DNA from 2 places in the Pseudoalteromonas sp. PB2-1 genome. Region 2 is predicted to be linked to the other one. Evidence: predicted binding sites of a transcription regulator. Region 2 holds the regulator's gene; the other holds the start of a gene.
What was found. Region 2 encodes FliA, which starts transcription of late flagellar genes. Its sites were predicted from a motif close to CTAAAGNTNNNNNNNNNNNNGCCGATA; they were not measured.
Positions count from the first base shown of each region.

Region 1: pomA (flagellar motor protein PomA) is a predicted target of FliA. The motif match lies at 4,619-4,645, and genes of this name have one in related genera.

Region 1 is NZ_CP090667.1:836,310-844,632, forward strand. Features, by position in the region: gene L0Z67_RS03910 (hypothetical protein) at 1-1,134, opposite strand, end outside; gene dxs (1-deoxy-D-xylulose-5-phosphate synthase) at 1,351-3,213, opposite strand; gene ispA ((2E,6E)-farnesyl diphosphate synthase) at 3,301-4,188, opposite strand; gene xseB (exodeoxyribonuclease VII small subunit) at 4,194-4,436, opposite strand; gene pomA (flagellar motor protein PomA) at 4,709-5,476, shown strand; gene L0Z67_RS03935 (flagellar motor protein MotB) at 5,479-6,402, shown strand; gene L0Z67_RS03940 (hypothetical protein) at 6,535-7,026, shown strand; gene L0Z67_RS03945 (DNA topoisomerase III) at 7,078-8,323, shown strand, end outside.
Region 2 is NZ_CP090667.1:2,574,402-2,582,724, forward strand. Features, by position in the region: gene L0Z67_RS12075 (chemotaxis response regulator protein-glutamate methylesterase) at 1-691, opposite strand, end outside; gene L0Z67_RS12080 (chemotaxis protein CheA) at 767-3,049, opposite strand; gene L0Z67_RS12085 (protein phosphatase CheZ) at 3,065-3,832, opposite strand; gene cheY (chemotaxis response regulator CheY) at 3,850-4,233, opposite strand; gene L0Z67_RS12095 (RNA polymerase sigma factor FliA) at 4,274-4,984, opposite strand; gene L0Z67_RS12100 (MinD/ParA family protein) at 5,011-5,871, opposite strand; gene flhF (flagellar biosynthesis protein FlhF) at 5,864-7,345, opposite strand; gene flhA (flagellar biosynthesis protein FlhA) at 7,366-8,323, opposite strand, start outside.

The sequences.
Region 1 (8,323 bases), 1.7 Mb from region 2:
AGAACTATCTTGCATATTGTTATGCATGATGGTTTCTGTAATTGATTCTGGTTTTGTGGTCGCAGTGACTAAGTCTGGCGAAATATCACCGCTTGGGCCTGCAAATATGTTACTAAATACCAGAACTGCGTCATTTGATTTTTCAGCGACTCTTAAGTCACTCCCTGTGAGGCTTATATCAACTGGGTTACCTAGCATAGACATAGGCCCTGCAATATGACGATCTACCGTGACCATGCCACTGGCTTGTGATGCATCAGAAATAACAAAAATTGCACCATCTGTTGCATCTGATGCACTGCCTACATCAGAGAGTACTAAGGTGTTAGTTTGCATATCAAGCGCGATGCCATGAATGTTGACTGAAACTTTAGCACCGCTGTCATCGCTAGGTGTAATTGTTCGGGCTGGCGTCGCTACAAAGCCACCACTGACGTAATTGTCATAAACTGCTACATCACCATTGGTTAGCGCAACGTATAAACGATCGTTGTCATCATCGTAGGTTAAGTCCCATGGTTTTGCAGCTGTGGTGGTTGTTGCAAGTGGGGCCACATCACCTGCGGCTTCTTTACCGAATACAGTGACTTGCATCGCATTAAAATCAGCAATCAGCACCAAGCCATGCTTATGAGATACATGAATACCTTTGGGATTGACAAGGGTTGTGTTAGTACCGCTTATCATACGATCGATACTGCTGTTATAGCTGCCATCGCCACGACTAAGCACCTGACATACGGTACTTAACGAGCCATTAGCAGAATCTGCTGCTTGCACTAAGTTACCTAAGCTATCGAATGCAACACCTTCATTGGCACCACTATTAAACGTACTTAACTTAGCCGCATTTTGGTCAATCAAGTTGACTGTGCCTGCGTTATCAGCGCCATTGTTAGCTAGAATAAAGGTGGCTGCCGCAAAGCCTGGCGCCCCATTTTGCCCATCCATTCCATCCGAACCATCTTGTCCTGCAACACCTTGTTGACCTGCTGCACCGTCTTTACCATCATCGCCACTACAGCCTGCAATACCAATCGTAACAGCGAGCGCTAAGGCCGAAAATGTTAACTTCATAAGTTTAGACTGAGTGTCAATTTGTTCTACTGCTAGGTTGTTTTTAAACGCTTTCATTTGTTCATACCTTCTTTAATATTCCATCAAATGTGAACAGACATCTGTTTTGCTTAGCACAGCTTAAAAGCATTACTTGCTCACAGGTTAACCTCAGTGAATAAACGAAGAAGGGATAATGTTGGATGCAGAAAAATTAATTATTTTTCAATTTTTTTAGATGTGATTGTTCTATAAATAAAAAAGGAGCTCTATGCTCCTTTTTGTAAATTAATGTCAGGCTATGAATGCGTTGATACTGGTTACTATTCCTTGGGTATCTAATCCCATTTCTGCATGCATCTCTTGCTGAGTGCCATGCTTAATGAATTCATCAGGAATACCTAAGTTCAATATTTTTACACTTGCCTTAGCGGCTGCTAAATACTCATTAACTGCCGAGCCAGCACCACCAGCTATGGCGTTGTCTTCTAATGTCACAAGTACATCGTGCTCTGCGAGTAAGTCATCAATAGCTTGTGTATCAAGCGGCTTAATAAAACGCATATCAAGTAAGCTGGCGTTGAGTTCCTTTGCCGCCAGTTCAGCGTTTTCTAGTAATGTACCAAACGATAAAATCGCCACTTTACTGCCTTTGCGTATAGTGCGTGCACGGCCTATTTCAATTGCGCTCATTTGCGTTTCAACGTCACAATTGCCCGCACTACCACGTGGGTAGCGAACTGCTACTGGTTGATTACATTGGTAACCAGTGTAAAGCATTTGTCGGCACTCATTGGTGTCGCTTGGTGCCATGATGATCATGTTTGGTATGCAGCGCATAAAGCTTAAGTCGTAGGCACCTTGGTGAGTTTCACCGTCTGCGCCAACAATACCTGCACGGTCAATGGCAAATAAAACAGGAAGGTTTTGTAGTGCCACATCATGAATGAGCTGATCATATGCACGTTGTAAAAAGCTTGAGTAAATGGCAACAACTGGTTTTAAGCCTTCGCATGCTAAACCTGCTGCCAGTGTTACTGCATGTTGTTCCGCAATAGCAACGTCAAAGTATTGCTCGGGGTATTCTTTCGAAAAGCGTACCATGCCTGAGCCTTCACGCATTGCTGGGGTAATTGCCATCAGCTTGTCGTCTTGTGCTGCCATATCACAAAGCCAGTCACCAAACACATTAGAGAATGTAGCGGCTCCTGGTTTTGATTTGGGTAGTTTTGACATGCTTGGATCAAATTTTGGTACACCGTGGTAGCCAATAGGGTCCGCTTCAGCAGGTTTATAACCTTTCCCTTTTTGCGTTTTTATGTGCAGTAATTGTGGGCCTTTAAGATTACGCATATTGCGTAAGGTATCAACCAACATGTTTACATCGTGCCCATCAATCGGGCCGATATAATTTAAACCTAGCTCTTCAAAGAAAGTGCCGGGGATGACCATACCTTTTAAGTGCTCTTCCATGCGACTTGCCAGCTCTTTTACTGGAGGCAAACCTGATAGCAGCTTTTTGCTGCCTTCACGGATGTTGGTATAAAAGCTACCTGATAAGATTCGTGCAAAATGGTTGTTTAGTGCACCCACGTTTTCAGAAATCGACATTTCATTATCATTTAAGATAATTAATACGTTAGGGTTTACATCACCCATGTGGTTCATCGCTTCGAATGCCATACCTGCAGTAATCGCACCATCACCAATAACAGCCACTGTTTTTCGATCTTTACCTTCTTTTTCAGCGGCAATGGCCATTCCTAGTGCGGCTGAAATTGATGTACTTGAGTGACCTACACTAAATGTGTCGTACTGGCTTTCTTCGCGAAATGGGAAAGGGTGTAAACCGTCTTTTTGACGAATAGTATGCATTTGGTCACGGCGACCCGTTAAAATTTTATGTGGGTAGGCTTGATGGCCTACATCCCAAACGAGTCGATCAGAGGGCGTGTTATAGACATAATGCAGAGCGACAGTTAATTCAACTGTGCCTAACCCTGAGGCTAAATGACCACTACTTTGCGAGACTGAGTTAAGCAGGTACTCGCGTAACTCTTTACTAAACGCAGGTAATTTATCTTGCGCTAAATCACGCAGCTGTGCTGGCTCGTCAACCAAACTTAATAATGGATACTTGCTACTATCAAGTGTCATGATTTTATATACATCCTTCGCTAACCAGAGTGCATTATAGCTTATTGTGACTCTGATTTTTTAGTTATTTTGTCGTTGTTTTACGCATCAATATTTGCGTTCAACAATATAGTTGGCAAGCCTTGCCAGTTCACTCGTATCGAAATTAATCGCCTCTAAAGCTTGATGTGCCTGTGCGAGTAAATCTTGCGCTTTTTGCTTTGCGCCATCCAGTCCTAAAAGAGCGGGGTAGGTTGCTTTATTCGCTGCAATATCTGACCCTTGTGGTTTGCCAAGTGTTTCTGTATCTGCTTCGACATCTAGGATATCGTCTTGTACCTGAAAAGCCAGACCTATCGCTTGTCCAAACAAATTAAGCTGTTTTAATGTGTACTCGTCACATTGATTGGCACACAATGCACCTAGGGTTATTGCACAATTAAGCAGTGCCCCTGTCTTCAGTTGATGAATACGCTCTAATTGTTCGACACTGATTTCATTATTCGTCGCACTAATGTCAAGCGCTTGACCACCTACCATACCTTCAATACCTGAGGCTTTGCTTAATGAGGCGATCATTTTTATTTGCTGCGCTGGCGGTACAGAAAAAGGATGATTGGCAATTAAGTCAAAGGCAAGTGTTTGTAGTGCATCACCTGCAAGAATAGCGTTTGCTTCACCATACACTATATGGCAAGTAGGGCGGCCACGTCGCAGATCGTCATCATCCATTGCTGGTAAGTCATCATGAACTAGTGAATAGCTATGGATACACTCAATGGCTGCTGCAAGAATATCAAGGTCTTTTTTCTGTGCCCCCATCATCCTACCTGTTGCATAAACAAGGTATGGACGTAATCGTTTGCCGCCATTTAACACGCCATAATGAGTGGCTTCTTTTATTGTTTGTTCGGTATCTAAAGGCTGATCAAAATAGTGATTAAGTGTTGCTTCAACATCATTGCGCGCATCTTGCAGTTGGTCTATTAATTGCACTGAAATTAGTCCAAATTTGAATCGAAATTGCTCAGTGGAGCTTGGCTATCGTTACCCATAAGTATGGCAACTTTTTGTTCTGCTTGTTGTAGTTTACCTGATGAGGCATTAGCTAATGCAATACCACGTTCAAACTGCTTAAGAGATTGCTCTAATGACAAGTCACCCTGTTCCATTTGTACAACAATATTAGATAATTCATCCAAGGCTTCTTCAAAGCTCAAGTTTTCTGGTTTCTTCGCTGCCATAGTGGCCTCACTAGCTGATAGAAAGTGAGGCCAATTTTAGGGGGAATGCTAAACTAGGTCAAAGAATGATGTGTTTTTTTACGCATAAAGCAACGCCAATATGTTATTTTTACGCTTTTAGACACAAGATAAACTTGTAGCTTGAGAAACTTACATTAAAATAAAATTAATTCATTTAATGATTTAAGTATTTCAATTGCTTGCCGATAAGCAGTTAATAATAAAAATTTGATGCCTTAGGGTATCGTGCAATTGTTCCTCTGGAGGGGTATGTGGATTTAGCAACCATAATAGGTATTCTTGGTGCCATAGGCTTAATTGCTATGTCGATGGTGTTAAGTAGTGATGGCCAAGTTGCAATGTTTTATAACACCCCTTCGGTGGTCATTGTATTTGGCGGCTCTATTTTCATTGTGTTGTCAAACTTTACTATGGGTCAGTTTTTGGGCATAGGTAAAGTTGCCGCGAAAGCTTTCATGTTCAAGATAGAATCTCCAGAAGAGCTAATAGAGAAAGCTGTAGAGTTAGCAGACTCAGCCCGTAAAGGTGGTTTTTTAGCACTCGAAGAAGCTGAAATTCCTAATGGCTTTATGCGCAAGGGCGTTGATATGCTCGTCGATGGTCATGACGCCGATGTGGTTCGTGCTACCTTGCAAAAAGATATCGCACTTACTGCCACTCGTCATGAGCATGGCGCGGGACTATTTAAATCGTTAGCCGACATAGCTCCTGCAATGGGTATGATAGGCACGCTAATTGGTCTTGTTGCCATGTTATCAAATATGGATGATCCTAAAGCCATCGGTCCTGCGATGGCCGTTGCACTATTAACGACATTATATGGCGCGTTCTTAGCGAATGTGGTTGCTATTCCAATTCAGGTAAAACTAGAGCTACGTAAAGACGAAGAGGCTCTTAACCAACGCTTAATTCTCGACGCGGTACTGGGTATTCAAGATGGTCAAAACCCGAAAGTAATCGAGGGTATCTTGAAAAACTACTTAGCAGAGTCTAAACGAAAAGTGGATACTGAGGAGTAAGCATGTCTGATCAAGAGTGCAAATGTCCACCTCCGGGTTTACCAGCTTGGATGGGAACCTTCGCAGATTTAATGTCACTGTTAATGTGCTTCTTTGTACTCTTGCTTGCCTTTTCTGAAATGGATGTCCTTAAATTTAAGCAAATTGCTGGCTCAATGAAGTTTGCTTTTGGTGTGCAAAACAAAATTGAAGTAAAAGACATCCCAAAAGGAACTTCAGTAATAGCCATGGAGTTTACGCCAGGTAAACCTGAGCCTACGCCTATCGAAACAATTCAACAACAAACGGTTGAAATGACCCAGCAGATGTTGGAATTCCAAGCCGGTGATGAAAGCTCAGCAGGTGGACGTCAAGAGCAGCGTGGTAATAAGCGTGGCGGTGAGTCTCAAAGTACAGCGCAAGAACAAGCGATGGATCAATCTATTTCCGCTGCGAATCAAGAACAAACCAACGAGCTTGTGAAGAAAATTGCGCAACAACTTGAACAACAGATTATTGATGGGGCGATTGAACTAGAGTCTTTAGGCCAGCAAATTATTATTCGTATTCGGGAAAATGGCTCATTTCCTTCAGGGAGTGCGTTTTTACAGCCTAAATTTAAACCAATTATTCGAGATATTGCAACCTTGTTAAAAGACGTGCCTGGCGAAATAACGGTATCTGGTCACACTGATGATTTTCAGGTTTCCAATGAGCTATATACCAATAATTGGGATTTATCTTCAAAGCGTGCAGTTGCAGTTGCAAGTGAAATGGAAAAAGCCCCAGGTTTCGATAAATCGAGAATGGTCGTAGTGGGCCATGCTGAAACGAGGCCACTTGTTCCCAATGTTACCGATGAAGATAGAAAGCGTAACCGTCGCGTCGAAATCTCAATTATGCAAGGCAAGGCGCAAGAGTCGGATCCTATTGATGTAAGACCCTAAATCAGTTACAGTTACAATTAGTTAAAGAATGTAATGGGTATAAGAATGAAAAAGCTCGATAAATATTGCTACCTGCCAGGTAACGGTGATGGTAACGATGGTAAAACAGAAAACTGATTAAGGTCGTTACTTGTGCCTGATTGGTTCAACTCTTTTATTGTTATATTAAGTAATAGCTGGGTGTTCATTCTGAGCCCAGCTATTTTTGTTTTTTATATCAGAAATGATTGGCTCGCCTTCAGGTTTTCTGTAATAACCGCTAGTTTTTTTCTATATGGCACTCTTATCCATTCAAGCCTGAGTGAGTTTGATGACATCTTTGTTTGGCGTTACGTTGTATGGGCATTTAATGACATAGCATGGATGGCCATCATTGCTTATCTTGGTATAAAAGATAAGGTTTATCTTTGGCAGAGCGTACTAGGGCAGTTAGTTGTTGTAATGGCACCCATATTACAACTATTTCGCGTAATTGATATTCACTTATGGGATTTATCGTATAGCACATATATGTATAAAACCTTACTCCCTGTTATTAATATAGGCACCGTAGTTGTATGTTATTTGCCTATGATTTATTTATTTACCCGTCGCAATAGGCTCGCCGAGACCATTCCTAAGTAAAAAATGCTGTGTTAGACTACTGTTTATAAAAACAGTATTTAGTGTTGCGTTATGAAACTTTACATTGCCGAAAAGCCGTCCCTTGCACGAGCCATTGCTGATGCACTACCAAAACCACAAAAAAAGCAGGAAGGTTATATTGAGCTTGCTAATGGTGATTGTGTTTCTTGGTGTATTGGTCATTTGCTTGAACAAGCTGAGCCTGACGATTACGATGCAAGTTTTAAAAAGTGGCGATTTGAGCACTTACCTATCGTGCCTGAACAATGGCAGTTAAAACCTAAAGCAAAAACACGCAAACAACTCACCGTATTAAAAAAGCTGATTAAGCAAGCGAGTATAATCATCCATGCTGGTGACCCTGACCGTGAAGGCCAGTTATTGGTAGATGAAGTAATTGAACAGGTAAAACTAAGCCAAGCTAAAAAACAGCAAATCCAGCGGCTCTTAATAAGCGACTTAAACTTAAGTGCAGTTAAAAAAGCGCTGAATAATTTAAAGTCGAATCGCGATTTTATTCCCTTGAGCGTATCAGCCTTAGCTCGCTCACGTGCTGATTGGTTATTTGGCATGAATTTAACGCGAGCTTATACGCTTGCTGGGCAAAAAGCAGGGTTTGGTAATGTGTTGTCTGTAGGTCGTGTTCAAACACCTATTTTAGGGCTAGTTGTAAATCGCGATAATGAAATAGCTAACTTTGTAGCAAAACCTTTCTACGAAGTTTTGGCTCATCTCGAAACAGAGCAGCAGCAAACATTTTCTGCTAAGTGGCAACCAAGTAAAGCATGCGAGCCCTATCAAGATGAAGAAGGTAGAGTATTACATAGAGGACTTGCTGAAAATGTTGTGTCACGAATTACTAATCAACCAGCTAAGGTGGTTGAGCTTGAGCAAAAACAAAAAAAACAACAAGCGCCGTTACCTTATAACTTGTCGGCTTTACAAATTGATGCGGCAAAAGCGTTTTCTATGCCAGCACAAAAGGTGCTAGATACCTGTCAAAGCTTGTATGAGCGTCATAAGTTAATTACGTATCCTCGTTCAGATAATCGCTATTTACCAAAAGAGCATCATAAAGATGCAGCGAGTATTATTGCCGCTATCGCCAATAATGAAGGTCAAGCAAGTGAAGCTTGCAAGCAAGCTGATACCAGTAAGCGGAGTAAATGTTTTAATGACAACAAGGTTGCAGCTCACCACGCTATTGTTCCCACCGAAAAGCAGCTACGCTCAGCATCATTAAATAGCGAAGAACAAAAAATCTATCGATTGATCTGTCGTCATTATTTAATTCAGT
Region 2 (8,323 bases):
AAGCAGGTGTAAATGCAGCAGGCATATGCTGAATAAGTAAAATAGGGTGCGGAAAATTAGCTGGCAGTTGAGTTAATATGGTTTGTAAAGCAACAGGGCCGCCTGTTGATGTACCAATTGCAACAACTTGGTACTGTTTGCCTGAAGCTCGCACATTGTTCGTCGATGAAGCCGGAGCTGGTGCTGGGCGGCTGAAACTACGATCAGGCTGAACAATACCACCGCTTCTGGTGCTTGTAGATGTTGTAGATGCTGTGCGAGGTGGCGGAGCAGGACGTGTAAAACGTGAAATGCGACGGCGACCAATTTCTTTTACTTTATTTTGTAAAAGTGCGATTGCATCTTCGTTATTTCGGGCAATATCTTCAAACTTTTTCGGTAAAAAGTCCAAAGCCCCCGCATCAAGCGCATCAAGTGTTGCTGTTGCACCATCACGAGTTAATGAAGAAAACATTAAAATAGGTGTTGGTGTAGCAGCCATGATCTCTTTAACGGCACTAATACCATCAAGAACGGGCATTTCAACATCCATAGTAATGACATCAGGTCTAAGCTCTTTTGCCTTATCAACAGCTTCTCGGCCATTCACGGCAAAGCCTACAACTTGGATATTACTATCTTGCTCTAAAATTTCGCTGACACGACGGCGAAAAAAGCTCGAATCATCGACAACTAATACTTTGACTGCCATTGGCACTCTCTTGTTATGTGTTCAGTGTAAGTGCGCTGTATCCACGCGCACTTAAAATAGTGAGTTTAAATAATGCTAGCCAACGTAATGTTTTAGCATGCTTGGCACATCTAAAATAAGTGCAATCCCACCATCAGAGGTAATCGTCGCACCCGCCATGCCTGGTGTACCTTGTAATAAAGCATCAAGCGGCTTAATAACGACTTCTTCTTGACCTATCAACGAGTCAACAACAAAGCCTACCTGTTTCGTACCTATTTGAACAATAACAACATGTCCTTCGGCTTTGCGTTCTTGGCTATTTGCACCTTTCACTAACCAATGTTCGAGGTAAAAGAGTGGAATGGCTTTCTGGCGAACAATAATCGTCAGTTGCCCATCGACCACATTCGTCTTAGTTAGGTCAAGGTGAAAAATTTCACTAACACCTGCAAGTGGTAACGCAAATGTTTGTTCTCCAACAATAACCATTAATGTTGGAAGAATAGCCAATGTAAGCGGTACTTTAATTTCAAGTACAGTACCGACTCCGAGTTCTGACTGAATATTAACTGAGCCATTTAGTTGGGTGATCTTGGTTTTCACCACATCCATACCCACACCACGGCCCGAAATATCAGAAATCTCTTCTTTCGTTGAGAAGCCAGGAGCAAAAATTAAATTGTAGGCCTCTGTATCAGAGAGTCTGCTAGCTTGGTCATGGTCAATAACACCTTTACTGATTGCTATCTTTTTCAATTTCTCGGCGTCCATACCGGCACCATCATCACGGATGGTAAGTAAGATATGATCGCCTTCTTGTGATGCTGATAGCGTCACAGTCCCTGTACGAGGTTTACCTGCGGCCTCACGCACATCAGGCATTTCAATACCATGGTCAACTGAGTTACGAACCAAATGCACAAGTGGATCAGCAAGGGCTTCAACTAAGTTTTTATCTAAATCGGTATCTTCACCCACCAACAGCAGATTAATATCTTTTTTCAAGCTACGAGCTAAGTCACGAACAACGCGAGGGAAGCGGCCGAATACTTTCTTGATTGGCTGCATGCGTGTCTTCATCACAGCACCTTGTAAGTCTGCTGTGACAACATCTAAATTCGAGATAGCCTTACCCATAGATTCACTGTTGGTATTATTAGCAAGACTAACTAAACGGTTACGAACAAGCACCAGTTCACCAACCATGTTCATAATCTCGTCAAGACGTTTAGTATCAACACGTACCGTAGTTTCTGCCTGTGGTGCAGGTGCTTTTTTCGCAGCGGCACTTGGCTTAGGTTCTGCTTTAGCTGCAACAGGGGCTGGTTGAGCCGCTTTTGCTGGCGCAGGGGTTGCTGGTTTTGCTTGCGGCACTGGTTTACTAGGCTCAGCTTTAGCTACTTCTGGCGCTTTTGGCTCTGTAGGCTGTGCTGGTGATGAAGACTCTAGTGACTTAGGCGCTGTTCCTTTACCATGTAACTCATCCAGCAATGCTTCAAATTCATCATCACTAATTTCATCGTCACTCTCACTACCAGCAGGCGCTGATACTGTACTGACAGGCTTTTCAGTCGGCACTTGTTCTGGTGTGCTAGTTGATTTTACTTCACCAAAGCTACCTACTCCGTGCAGTTCATCTAATAAGCTATCAAATTCATCATCAGTGATATCATCACTATTATTACTTACTTTTTCTGCCTCTACGGCTGCTGGGCTTTGCCCTTTACCATGGAGTTCATCAAGTAAGCTTTCAAATTCGTCTTCAGTAATTTCATCAATATTTTGTGCTTCAGGCTGGGTATCAGCCAAACCACCATCAAACAACATATCAAATGCAAACGGGTCGTCTTCATCAACGTTATCCGTTGCCACATCAGCAGTTACTTCTGGGCTATCAATGATAGGCTCTTCAACAACGGGCTCTTCTGGTGCCGCACTGACACCCTCTGTAATTGATGTGTCTTCACCAGCAAGTTCTTCTGCGCTCGGTGGATGACTTAATTTGTGAAGGGCTTCAAGGAGGGCAGGATCCGCAGGCTCTGGTTGCTCACGGTTCTGGATGGTCGTAAACATCTCATTTATTGTATCGAGTGCCTGTAAAATAACATCCATTAATTCAGATGTAACAGTACGCCCGCCTTGTCGTAATAAATCAAAGACATTTTCGGCGCCATGACATGCATCAACAAGTTCTGTCATGCTTAAGAAGCCAGCCCCACCTTTTACGGTATGGAAGCCCCTAAAAATGGCATTTAATAAATCTTTATCTTCTGGGTTATTTTCCAGTTCGACTAATTGCTCTGACAAAAGCTCTAAGATTTCTCCAGCTTCAACTAGGAAATCCTGTAAAATATCTTCATCGACTTCAAAGCTCATGCAGCTACTCTCCTCTTAGAAGCCCAGACTTGATAATAGATCATCAACTTCATCTTGTCCTGAGACAACATCATCGCGAGACTCTTTATCAATAATTGGCCCTTCAGGACCTGCAAGCGTATCGCTTTGTGCAGGTGCTTGTTCTATGGCCTGTTTTTCTTGTTTTTGATGACCATCTTCTTGACTGCCAAACACAGTTAAAAGATTGATTAAACTGTCTTCTACTTCGCGTACTAATTCGATGACTCGGCGTATAACTTGCCCTGTTAAGTCTTGATAATCTTGTGCCATCAGCACATTCGTCATCAAGCCTTGTAACTCATCTGTTTTAGTTTGCGAGCTGTTCATAAACTTATCTAAGCTATGACATAGCGATTTAAATTCACCGAGCTCAATTTCTCGATTCATCAAACGATCCCACGTAGGTTTTATCGTCGCTATATCGTCTGCAAGTTGCTGAGCAATTGGCAAACTTGCTTCCACTGCATCCATGGTCTTATTAGCGGCGCTTTCTGTCATTTCCATGACATAATTTAAGCGCTGTTTAGCATCGGGTATTGCTTCCGTTGTTAAGCCAGTTAAACGCGTATCGAGATCAAAGTTTTTTAGCGCTTCATGAAGTTGTCGCGTTAATTTACCAATTTCTGCAAACAGCTCTGATTGTTCTTTTGATGCTGTGTCAAGTATTAGCTTATCCGCTTTTTCTTGTTCACCATTTTCAAGATACTCAACAAGTTGACGAGCTTGCTCTAAACTTATTTGAGGCGCAGCAAGTGCTGACATAAGCCTCTCCCCTTAGATTAACCTAAACGTTCAAACACTTTTTCCAATTTGGTTTTCAGTGTCGCAGCAGTGAATGGTTTAACGATATAACCATTTACACCCGCTTGAGCAGCAGCAACAATTTGTTCTTTTTTCGCTTCAGCTGTCACCATGAGCACTGGAATATGCTTTAGGCTGTCGTCGGCACGAATAGCTCTCAATAAATCAATACCTTGCATACCTGGCATGTTCCAATCGGTGACAACAAAATCAAATTCTTGATTTTGTAGCATTGGTAATGCTGTTGAACCATCATCAGCTTCCTGCACATTGGTGAAACCTAAATCCCTTAACAGGTTTTTAATGATACGTCTCATTGTAGAAAAATCATCAACAACAAGAATTTTCATGTTTTTATCCAAAACATCCTCCGGTGAGGTTTGAACCTATATTTACTTACTACTAATTAATCCAGTCATTGATTTTTGCTTTGAGCTTAATCATCGCCTGACCATGTATTTGACTCACACGCGATTCACTTACGTCGAGTATGTGCCCTATTTCTTTTAAATTCATTTCATCGTTGTAATACAAAGATAAAACAAGTGCATCTCTTTCCGGTAACGATTGAATAGCCGTTAATAGAGATTGGTTAAACCGTTCATTTTTAACGTTATTAAACGGTTTGTCTAGTGCTAAATCTTGCCCCATAGGTGTAATAACGTCTTCATCAACACCTAAATCCTCAATACCCAGAACTTTACTAGAATTTACATCATGTAAGATATGATGGTACTCATCGAGCGTAATATCAAGTTTTTCAGCAACTTCTGTATCTTTGGGTTCTCGATTTAAAGTACTTTCTAGTGCGGCTATGGTTTCAGCAACGAGGCGTGCATTTCGGTGAACAGAGCGAGGCGCCCAATCCCCGCGACGAATTTCATCAAGCATCGCACCGCGAATGCGTATACCAGCGAAGGTTTCAAAGCTCGCTCCTTTGCCTGCATCAAAGTTTTTTGATGCTTCTATAAGGCCAATCATGCCTGATTGAATTAAATCGTCTAATTGAACACTGGCGGGTAAACGAGCAATTAAATGGCATGCCACTTTTTTGACTAAAGAGGCATGCTTTTCGACAATCGCATTCAAATTGTTTGCTGATTGATATCCCATCGCTTTATTCACCGATGTTGTCATAGTTAGCCGTTTACTAGTTTTTCAATAAAAAATTCTAAATGACCGGATGGTTGATTCGGTATTGGCCACTTAACTGCTTTTGTTGCTAATGTTTTAAATGCGACTGCTGCTGGCGAACTAGGAAACAACTCAACAATCACTTTTTGGCGTCGAGTCGATTTACGCATATTTTCGTCATACGGTATTGTTGCAACTAATTCCATAGATACATCCAAGAAACGATCGGTTACTTTTGATAGTTTAGCAAACAATTCTTGGCCTTCACGCATACTGCGGACCATATTGGCAACAATTTTAAATTTATATACACCATGTTCACGGCTCAGTACTTTAATAAGTGCATAGGCGTCGGTTATGGAGGTAGGTTCATCACATACAACCACAACGACATCTTGTGCTGCACGTGAAAAGCTTAATACCATGTCGGAAATACCCGCGGCGGTATCAACAATTAAGATATCAAACTCTGTATTTAACTCGCTAAAAGCGCGGATAAGGCCGGCATGCTCAGAAGGGCTTAGTTCCACCATGCTCTGCGAACCAGAGGTTGCAGGGACTATTTTAATCCCCGCAGGGCCTTCAACAAGGATTTCATCTAGCTCACATTCGCCAGATAAAACATGAGATAAGTTACGTTCAACACGAAGGCCAAGCATGACGTCACAATTTGCCAATCCCAAATCGGCATCAAGTACTAATACTCGATTTCCTTGCTGACCGAGTGCAATAGCGGTATTTAGTGAAACATTGGTTTTACCCACACCACCTTTGCCACCAGTCACAGCGATAACTTTAACGCCACTATTATTATTTTGATTCATTTTGCGCAGGCCGCTTGCTTGATCTAATACTGTGTTAATCATACATCCCTACTGTGCTCGACGCTACTGCTTGACGTCGTGAATGTTGTGCTTTTGCTCGTTTTAAATACAATTGCTCAGCCTTTTTCACTAGTTTTTCGGCATTTGCAACACGAATATCCTCTGGAACTCGCTGACCATTAGTAAGATACCCTATCGGAAGACGATTTTGAATCGCTATGCTGATAATCTCACCTAAACTTAGCGATTCATCCAACTTAGTGAATATACAACCACTTAGTTGCACCTTTTTAAAGTGTCTTACGGTTTCTTGCAACACATTTATTTGTGCTGTAGCACTTAATACTAAGTAACTACGAATATCAACTCGCTGATTACGCATTAGTGTATTAAGCTGCTCAGTCAAGCGTAAATCACGTTGGCTCATTCCCGCTGTGTCTATTAATACTAGTCGCTTATTACGTAAATGGTATAGCACTTCAGCCAATTCATTTGCATCTTTTACTTGTTTAACACCACAGCCAATAATACGGCCATAGGTAGCAAGTTGTTCGTAGGCACCAATCCGGTATGTATCCGTCGTAATTAATGCAACTTTGTCGGCACCGTATTTTTGGGCTCCTAACGCAGCAAGCTTAGCAACGGTGGTTGTTTTACCAACCCCTGTAGGCCCAACAAGTGCAAACACGCCGCCTTGACGTAAGATTTCGTTATTGGTGGTGTGCATTTGGTTTTCAACCATTTGCAGGAGTGCTTGCCAAGCTTGTTGACGTGAAACATCGTCTGGAATAAAACACGCCATTTGCTCAGCAACATCACGCTCAATTCCCATCCCCGCTAAACGGTCAATCATACACGCACGAGTTGGATCACGACGTGCCATATCTTGCTGCATTAAGCCCGATACTTGATGTTCGAGTAATTGACGAATCGCATTCATTTCTTCACGCATTGTCGCCATTTCTGATTGGTTAGCAGGCGCAGAGTTTTTCTGTTCTACCGGTGAATCTAAATCATCAAAGCCTGCATCTAAGTCATCATCAAAACCTAGGCTATGGGCTTGCGTTTGCATGCGAGGTGCAGCTTGTTCTTGGTAGCGTGGCTTTTGAGCATACTCAGGTTGTTGCTGTTGAAAACTAGGCTCTTTAGGTTGATAGTGTTCGCTCGTATCGATACCAGATTGGCTAAACATAGATGCAAGCTCAGGCGAACGAGGGCGTGGGGCTTGGCGCTCAAGTAACGCTTGTAGGCTATCGGCAACTTGTGCTTGCGGCTCAGGTTTAGCACGCATTGGCTCAGGCTTAACAAAATTAGGCTGTGGCGCAGGTTTTGATTGCACTGCTACGGGCGCTGCTTCAGCTTTAGGGGCTGCCTTGTCATAATCTACAGCTGCAACAATTTCAACACCGTTAGCGAGCTTTTTATTTGACATAATAACCGCATCAACACCTAATTCATCTTTCACTTCTTTAAGTGCAGTGCGCATATCTTTAGCAAAAAAACGTTTAATTTTCATGGTTCAACCCCTTTACTATCCTATTGTTGGCCTACTGAGCTGACAATCTTAATCTGTCTTTCGTCTGGTACCTCTTGATAAGACATGACCCTTAAACCTGGAATCGTGTACTTAACAAAACGAGATAACACAGTACGTAACATTCCTGACGTTAACAGTATTGAAGGTTCACCGGCCATTTCTTGGTTTTGATGCGCTTCATTCAATGATTGCTGAAGTCGCTCTGCAAGGCTTGGTTCTATTCCGGCACCTTCGTCACCTGCATTTTGAAGTGACTGATGCAACATCTGTTCCAACTCAGGCGCCAAGGTTATGACAGGGATCTCAGAAGACATACCAACAGCGTCTTGAACGATAAGTCTACGCAGTGAAATTCGTACTGCAGCTGTTAGTACATCAGGGTCTTGGCTACGTGGGCCATATTCAACAAGGGTTTGAACAATCGAGCGCATATCGCGAATTGCCACCCCTTCATTAAGTAAATTTTGTAGTACTTTTACAACGGTTGTGAGTGGTAGAACGTCAGGCACCAAACCTTCAACAAGACGTGGGTGGCTCTTCGCTAGCATGTCTAATAAGTTTTGCACTTCTTCGTGACCAAGTAGCAAGGCTGCGCTGTTCGTTAGCAACTGACTGATGTGTGTAGCAACCACAGTCGCAGAATCAACAACCGTATAACCAAGAGATTGGGCTTCGTCTTTTTGATCTGGCTTGATCCATACTGCATCAAGGCCAAATGCAGGATCTTTTGTCTCAACACCTTTGATTGGGCCAAATACTTGACCTGGGTTAATTGCCAGCTCATCACCGTGCTTTAATTCACCTTCACCACTTGATACACCCATCATCGTGATGCGATAGGCATTTGGATCGAGCTCTAAGTTATCGCGAATATGCACAGGAGGTACTAAGAAACCAAGTTCTTGAGATAGCTTTTTACGCACGCCTTTAATGCGATTAAGTAGTTCTCCGCCTTGT